One region of the Psychrilyobacter piezotolerans genome, then DNA from elsewhere that is predicted to be linked to it. Evidence: riboswitches for the same ligand, from Rfam matches in the RefSeq annotation. Region 1 holds a riboswitch; the other holds the start of a gene.
The links. Region 1 has a riboswitch for cobalamin ahead of DYH56_RS02220 (ABC transporter substrate-binding protein). Riboswitches for the same ligand answer to the same signal wherever they lie in the genome.
Positions count from the first base shown of each region.

Region 2: it holds a riboswitch for cobalamin, as region 1 does, so the genes downstream of both, DYH56_RS05225 (sirohydrochlorin cobaltochelatase) here and DYH56_RS02220 (ABC transporter substrate-binding protein) in region 1, are expected to answer to the same signal.

Region 1 covers NZ_QUAJ01000002.1:191,295-195,633, reverse strand. The annotation lists gene DYH56_RS02225 (cobyric acid synthase) at 1-1,106, opposite strand, end outside; gene DYH56_RS02220 (ABC transporter substrate-binding protein) at 1,121-2,266, opposite strand; cobalamin riboswitch at 2,368-2,540, opposite strand; gene DYH56_RS02215 (hypothetical protein) at 2,558-2,737, shown strand; gene DYH56_RS02210 (putative sulfate exporter family transporter) at 2,840-3,850, shown strand; gene DYH56_RS02205 (RluA family pseudouridine synthase) at 3,941-4,339, shown strand, end outside.
Region 2 covers NZ_QUAJ01000007.1:4,520-8,858, forward strand. The annotation lists gene DYH56_RS05220 (ABC transporter ATP-binding protein) at 1-1,596, shown strand, start outside; cobalamin riboswitch at 2,020-2,196, shown strand; gene DYH56_RS05225 (sirohydrochlorin cobaltochelatase) at 2,369-3,289, shown strand; gene DYH56_RS05230 (FecCD family ABC transporter permease) at 3,293-4,291, shown strand; gene DYH56_RS05235 (ABC transporter ATP-binding protein) at 4,288-4,339, shown strand, end outside.

The DNA of each region.
Region 1 (4,339 bases):
GTGGTAATATCTAAAAGTCCTAATCCCTCTATGACTTTATCTTTGGATTCAATCATGTATGGGTCTAAAATTTCCTGGCCTAAAATCTGGTAACCTCCGCAAATTCCAACTATGATCCTGCCTTTCTTACTCTGTTCAATGATAGTTTTGTCGATACCTAATTGTTTTAATTTAATGAGATCCTGTATCGTATTTTTACTCCCGGGGATGATGATGATATCGGCTTCACAAATCTCGGATTTTGAGAGGGTAAAGTTAAGGCTGACGTCTTTGTAATATGAAAGGGCATCAAAATCTGTATAATTTGACATCTTATCCAGTCTGATTACTGCAATATTTAAGTCATTTTTCCCTTGTTTTTCACCGAATTTCTTGGTAAGGATATCCTCTTCCTCAATATTTAAAGGGACCCAGGGGATAACTCCTAAAACAGGTATATCTATCCCGGCTTTTAGGAGTCTGTCAGTGAGGTCTTCTATTCCCGGCATGAGAAGATCTATATCACCTCTGAATTTATTGATGATCAAGCCCTTTATCCTTCTCCTGTCTTTTTCATCCAGCATCAGGATAGTACCATAGAGGGAAGCAAAAACTCCTCCCCTCTCGATATCTCCCACAAGGATAACGGGAGAGTCGATTAACTCTGCCATCCCCATGTTGACTAAGTCTACATCTCTAAGGTTCATTTCGGCAGGAGAACCGCCACCCTCTAAAACCCCTATATCGTAATTAGTCTCAATGATCTTATAGTTTTTTAAAGCAATAGACTTAAAAAAATCGGTATTTTTAAAATATTCCTTGGCATCCATATTTTTATGGGGGATCCCTTCGATGATTATCTGTGAATCATTATCGGAATTTGGTTTCATTAAGATGGGATTCATATATGCCCGGGGAGGAGTATTGCATGCCTCTGCCTGTACGACTTGAGCCCGGCCCATCTCTAATCCATCTCTGTCAATATATGAGTTAAGAGCCATATTCTGGGATTTATAGGGTGCTACTTTATTACCATCTTTATAAAAAATCCTGGCTAAACCAGCTACGATGACACTTTTTCCTGTAGAAGATCCGGTTCCTTGAATCATAATTTTTTTATGTCTCATAATTTTTCTCCTTTTTAATATTTGTTTTTTAATTTTTCAGCTGATTCAGGGTGAAATATTTTTACCATCTCATAGATCCCCTGTGTAAGAGCACGGGGGCCGGGGAGATTAAAGATACTGTCATCCGCAATAATATAATACTTTTTATTTTTAATGGCAGTTAAAAAACGGTAGTTTTCCTCCATTAACATATTATCAATACTTCTCTGGCTTCCAAAAATAATATCCGGATTATTCAGGATCAGCTCCTCCAAGGAATATCTCCATCCGTCTTTTTCTCTGGCTATATTATCTCCCCCGGCTAATTCCATGAGGGAGTTAATAAAAGTATCCCCCCCCGGGGTGATATCGGTTTTACCGCTGCCTAAAACATAATAAACCCTTGGGATTTCTTGATCTTTCAATATATATCTGGTGTAGCTGATCTTATCTTTTAAGGAGGCATTTAATCCACGGGCTTCCGGACGTCTGCCCAGCAGAGTTCCTAAATCTACGATACTCCTATGAATCTCTGGTATATTTGTAGGGCTGCGATATTTAGTTGCTGCAATCTCCAAGGAATTTAGAGTAAGCATCAATTTTTCCCTGAAATGAGTCTCTGCGATGACCATGTCCGGATCTTTATCCAGCATGACCTCCAAATTTGGCTCAAACATAGTTCCCACAATATCAATATTTTCTACTTCCTCTGGATATACAGCAAATGATGTTCTTCCTACCAGGAGATCTTCTCCTCCCAGAGCAAATATTTTTTCTGTAATACCGGGAGAGAGGGAGATAACCCTTTTAGGAAAAGTATCCGGATTTTCAGGTTCAACAGATCTCATGATCCGATTGTTTTCCAGGTGGGCTCCATTTAATTCTAAAATAAGTTCCAATGGAAGATAATATTTTCCCCGGGATACAAATGGTTCAGACAGATATGTGTATTCCCTGTGTGGAGTGATGATCCTGCTGCCTTTGAGGTAATATTTCCCGACATCTGTATTTAAAATAAATGTATCTTTTGAGCTGTTTAAATCTACTCCTATTTTGTGAAATGAATTTATACTCATGAATATAGTACCTTTCCTGCTCAGAGTATCTAATCTGCTGATATTTACATAATTCATAGAATAAGAACTTATAAATAGGAGGAAATAGATGATTATTTTAGACATATGTTTAACCCCTTATGATATTTTATAGAATAAAAAAAGTACCCTTTGAGGTACTAAAAAACTTTTTACATAGTAAAAGTCATCTCCTTGTCCTCGCAAGAAAAATAAAAACACATTAGGCAGGTCTCCTGACTCAAGCTTTACCTTACTCCTACTCCTTCCCAGAAAAATCTAGTGGATCATGTAGTTTCATAACTTTTACAGTGGCGGGACCGTATGGGGGTTTAACCCATTTCCCTTTTAATCAAAATGAACCTATAGTGGATATAATTTTCTATATTCTATCATTTTTTGAAGGAAATCACCACTCAAAAATTTCAACAGGATATTGTCCAATCATTTGTCACAGCATTGGAATTTCATGATAAATATACAAAGGGGCATTCTGAAGCAGTGGCTTCATACAGTATTGAAATAGGTGAAGCCATGGGATTAAAGGGAAAAATCCTCTTGAAATTTTCAGTCTCCTAAGTATAAAATGACAGTTCTCCAGTATCTATTAATTGCCTTTACTATTATCTCCATAATTATGGTATAATATTAGTTGTTAAAAAATAAAGCTAGGAGATGAGGATGGTAAAAAAAGATAGATTAGGTCTTGGTTTAACTGCAGTTCTGCTCGTTGTGACTATATGGATATCCAAAAAATTTGGATGGAATGAAATAAATACAGCATTGATGCTGGGGATAGTTGTAGGAAATTTATTCTTAGGGAGAAAAGCATACAAGTTTTATCCTGGATTTAATTTTGCCAACAAAAAAATATTACCCATAGCAATTACATGTTTAGGAGTGAAGGTAAATTATATAATTCTTCTGGATTTAGGAGTAAAAATTATAGGTTTTGTGTTTTTAATGGTTGTGATGCTGCTGCTGACGGGGAAATATGTGGCTAAATTTATGGGTGAAAAAGAAGAATTTGGATTGCTGTTGGGATCTGGAGGGGTAGCGAGTATAGCCGGAACTTCAGAAGTACTTGGGGAGCCAGAGGAAGAATTTGCCCTGGCTATCATTGCCATGAATATTTTAGGGCTGACAGCCATGATGATCATGCCTGGTATATCGAGATTTTTAGGTTTTGATTCCACCCAGTCTGCTCTATATATAGGCGGGACTCTGAGTTCGTTTATCCATATAATACCTGCAGCTTATAGTATTGGAGCGGAATCTTTGGGGCTGGCACTCCTGATAAAAACAGGAAAATTATTATTTTTCCCCTTGGTTTTAATCTATATAGCCGGAACAAAAAAGAAAAAATCTACAGATGAAAAAAAAATGGAGAAAAAAAAAATAAAACTGCCTTTTTTTGTCAAAGGATTCATGGTTGTGGGAGTTATCTTTACAGCCTTGCAGTATGGGACAGAAAAAATAAATCTGCAGTGGTATATAGATGGAGTTAGATATTTAAAACTTATATTCAGCTATACTTTTAAATATCTGTTGATGTTTGCACTTATTGGAATAGGCGGTAAGATAAATATAAGGACTTTATTGGTTAACGGGAAAAGGCTGATCATATACTCACTGGTGCTTATGGTGGTACAGCTGGCCCTGGGAGCAGGGCTGGTAAAGATGTTTTATTAGAAATTAATAATCTTTACGGTTACTTAGTGAGCTGTGTCAAAATTATAAAGAATACTTAGTGTTATAAAAAATAGAAGGAGAATATAAATTATGAGAGAAATAAGAGAGATATTAAATTTAAAAGCTGAGATTGAGGATAAAGGGACAAGATTGGATGCTTTTTTAAGTGAAAAAATAGAGGGGTATACTAAGTCATACACACAAAAACTTATAGAAGATGAATTAGTAGAGATCATAGGCAAGAAAAAAACACGTCCTGGAAATAAATTAAAGGGGAATGAAGAGATAAAGGTAACTGTATTAGAAGATGAAGTTTTAGATGTTGTTGCTGAAGATATCCCATTGGACATAGTATATGAAGATGAGCATATTGTGATAATAAATAAAAAACCGGATATGGTAATCCATCCGGCAGCAGGACATCATAGCGGAACCTTGGTAAATGCAATAATGCATCATATAAAAGACCTGTCTACTATAAGCGGAGTA
Region 2 (4,339 bases), on a different contig from region 1:
ATAATCCCGGCAAAGGACTTAAAAACATTTTATTATATCTCCGGCGGATTGATAGTCATGTATCTGCTGAGATATGCAGTCAGCTATTATCAGCTGTACTATGGAAATATTTTAGGAATTAAGATAGAGACCCAGATGAGAAAAGAACTGTTTACCCATATTCAAAAATTATCCTTTAGTTATTTTGACAACAACAAGACGGGGGTAATTATGTCAAAACTGGTCAATGACCTGGGTGAAATATCGCAGTTAGCCAACCATGGACCCATAGACCTGTTTATTGCTGTAATCAGGCTGGTAGGAGCATTTATACTGATGGTCACCTTAAATGTAAAATTGACCCTGGTTATATTTTCGGTTCTTCCATTCATGATATATTTTGCTGTCACTCAAAAATGGAAGATGAAACTGGCATTTGGGAAGACCAGGATAAAGATAGCGGGTATAAATTCCTGTGCGGAAGAAAGTATCGGCGGAGTCAGGATAGTAAAATTATTCAACAATGAAAATCATGAAATAGATAAATTTGAGAAAAAAAACCAGGAATTTCAAGAAGCTAAAAAAGAAACTTATAGAACCACTGCTGTTTTCTTTTCGGGAATCCATATATTTATGAACCTTATGCAGTTTATAGTGGTATTTTATGGTGGTTATTTAATAATGCACGGGGAGTTGACCTATGGTATTTTAATTAGTTTTTTACTATACTGCTATAGATTTATGGAGCCTATCAGAAAGATGATGATCTTAGTCCAGAGTTATCAAAAAGGAATGGCAGGATATAGGAGATTTCAGGGGATGATGGAAATAATTCCGCAGATTAAAGATATAGAAAATCCATTGATTTTAAAGGAAATAAATGGGAATATAGAGCTAAAAGATGTAAAGTTTTCCTATAATAAATCATCTGAAGAATTAGATAAAGACCAATCACTGATTTTGAATAAATTCAATTTAAAAATAAAATCTGGGGAAAGTATAGCCATAGTCGGATCCAGTGGTGTAGGGAAATCAACTATTTCAAATCTGATTCCAAGATTTTATGACATTGATTCTGGAAGTATCACCATAGATGGAAAGGAGATAAGTAAGATAAAGTTGAGTTCCCTCCGGGAAAATATAGGTATTGTGCCCCAGGAGGCATTTTTATTTGGAGGAACTATAGGGGAGAATATAGGGTACGGTAAGCTGGGTGCAACGAGAGATGAATTAATAGAAGCATCTAAAAAAGCTAATATATATGAGTTTATAAGTAGCCTGCCAAAGGGATTTGATACCCTGGTAGGAGAAAGGGGGGTAAAACTTTCAGGAGGACAAAAACAAAGGATATCTATAGCCAGGATATTTTTAAAAAATCCTAAGATCTTAATCTTGGATGAAGCTACGGCATCGTTGGATAATATTACGGAAAAACTCATCCAGGAAGCCCTCATGACATTATCTAAAGACAGGACCACCATAACTATAGCTCACAGGCTGTCCACCATTATTAATTCCGACAGAATTGTGGTTATGGATAAAGATGGTGTAGTGGAGACGGGAACCCATGAAGAGTTATTAAAATTAAAGGGATCCTATGCTAAACTTTACCGGTAGAGAATTAACTAATAAGAAGCTCTCAAGATGATGAGAAGAACTGATAAAAAACTAAGACATTAACCGTGAATTACGGTATTCAACATAGATTCAGCACAAAGAAAAGAGAACACAGAGGTACACGAAGATTAATTTCTAGGTTTAAAATCAAGAAAAAATACTTTGTGAGCCTCTTTATCTTATTTCTTAGTGATGAGGTTTTATAGGCTTTAATTGGTGTGGATTGGTGGAACACATTTAACTTTTTTGATTAAATTAGATTTAATTAAAAAGTTAATACTCGTGTATCAGTCAGATTTTAGTCGGGGTCAAAAGTATTTGAAATTCATTAAAAAAAATTAATTTATAATCAATAAAATTAATGTTAAGTTAAAAGAAATATATTGTAAAAAAAAAGTAAACATGGTATAAATTCAGTAACAATTTAATAAAATATAATCTTGGTTCGATTTGTATCGATTAAAAGGGAAGTGGGTGAAAATCCTACACGGTCCCGCCACTGTAAGACGGACGAAAATAGCATACCACTGAAGTGATTCGGGAAGGGCTATGAGTAGGGTAAAGTCAAGTCAGGAGACCTGCCAGATTATTTTTACGAACTTGCGAGGACGAGGATGTAGACATTTGTATTTTGGTATATAAAATGTTTTAGGTCTCTAAGTTTTAGGGGCCTTTTTTATTATTTAAAAGTTTAGAAAAACATGGATTATGCTTACCTGGATGCAACGTCATGTTGTTTTTATTCTCAAAATTAAATTTAGGAGGAGAAAAAATGAAAAAAATGTTAGTGGTGTTGGTAATGTTGGCAATGGGGATCTCTTTATTTGCGAATGGAGCAAAATCAAATGATTTTGATCTGAAAAAGGGGGAGAAGAAAGCAATATTGCTGGTGAGTTTTGGAACAACTTTTCCTGAAACAAGGGAAAAAACTATAGGTGCATTGGAGAAAGAATTTAAAGCTGATTATCCTGATTTTAAAGTAGTTACTGCTTTTACATCCAGAATAATTATGAGAAGAATCAAAGAAAATGAGGGGATTACCTATGATAACCCCAGTGAAGCATTGAAGAAATTAAAAAAAGACGGGTATACCCATGTATTGGTGCAGGGGACCCATATTATGAACGCTATTGAATCTGAAACATTAAAAACGGAAGTAGAAAGCTATAAGGGAGACTTTAAAGTACTAAAAGTAAGTACTCCGTTACTTACCAGTGTAGAGGATTATAAAGAGGTTGTTAAGGCACTAAAGCCGACTTATAAAAATTTAAAGAAAGATGAAGCTGTGGTATTTATCGGACATGGTACCCACCATCCTGGGAACTCTGCTTATTCCATGCTGGAGCATGTATTCCACGGTGAAGGGGTTAAAAATGCATTTTTAGGAACTGTAGAAGGGTATCCTGCATTGGATGACGTCATTGCGGGTTTAAAGAAAGCTAAAATAAAAAAAGTAGAATTATATCCGTTTATGATCGTAGCAGGAGATCATGCAAACAATGATATTGCTGTGGATATGAAGGAAGAGTTAGAAAAAAATGGATTTACTGTAAAAGCTCACCTGGTTGGATTGGGGGAAAATAAGGAAATCAGGAAGATATTTGTTGAACATGCAGAATTCGGGTTGACTCATGAGGAAGAAAATATGTTAGCCAAAAAGAAAGAATATGCAAATGGGAAGCAGCCCCTTTAATCTATGAAAAAACATTTTAAATTATGGACGACAATTGGAATAATACTATTAATCCTTTCAATATTCTTCTACCTTCAAATGGGATATATAAAAATTCCATTGAAGGAAGTGGTGGAGAGTATCAAAGGCGGGGAGGGAGCTCCTAACTGGTATATTATCCATGAAGTGAGGTTACCGAGGATTCTCACTTCGATCTTAATAGGTTCAATTTTATCCATGTGCGGATTGGTGTTTCAGGGGGTTTTATTAAACCCCCTGGCTGATCCATATACATTGGGAATCTCCAGCGGTGCATCATTTGGTGCGGCGCTGGCTATAGTCTTAAATATAACAATTTTTGGAATTTTCAGTACACATATAGTTTCATTTATATTTGCAATCCTCTGTCTGACAGTTGTTATTCAGATGGGTTCTTTTGAAAGGAAGATGAATCCCACTTCTATAATATTAGGAGGGATAATAATAGGAGCTTTCTTTTCTGCAGGACTGAGTTTTTTAAAATATTTAGCTGATGAAGGTGTAGGAGCCATTATATTTTGGCTCCTTGGAAGCTTTACCGGGAAATCCTGGATGGAAGTGGGTATTTTAAGTGCAGTATGGGTCTTTGGATTCATATTTTTCTGCTATTATGCAGAAGATTTAAATATCTTAGCCTTAGGAGAAAAAAGTGCTATCTCTTTGGGGATAAACCCCAGTAAGATCAGGAGGATATTGCTGGTTGTCAGCTCTATCTTGTCGGCTGTGGCAGTTTCCACCTGCGGGATAATAGGATTTGTAGGATTGGTAGTTCCCCATCTTCTGCGGTTTATTCTGGGAACGGACAATAAAAAGCTGGTTATAGGCTGTGCCATATGGGGCGGGGTCATTATGGGAGCTGCAGATAATGTAGTCCGGGTAGTATTGCCAAATGATATTCCTGTAGGAGTAATCACATCACTGCTGGGAGCACCGTTCTTTGCGCTGATTTTTAGGAAAAAGATGGGAGGAGGAAGTCTGAGATGATAGATATAAAGAAAATAAATTATTCTATAGACGGAACTCAAATTTTGG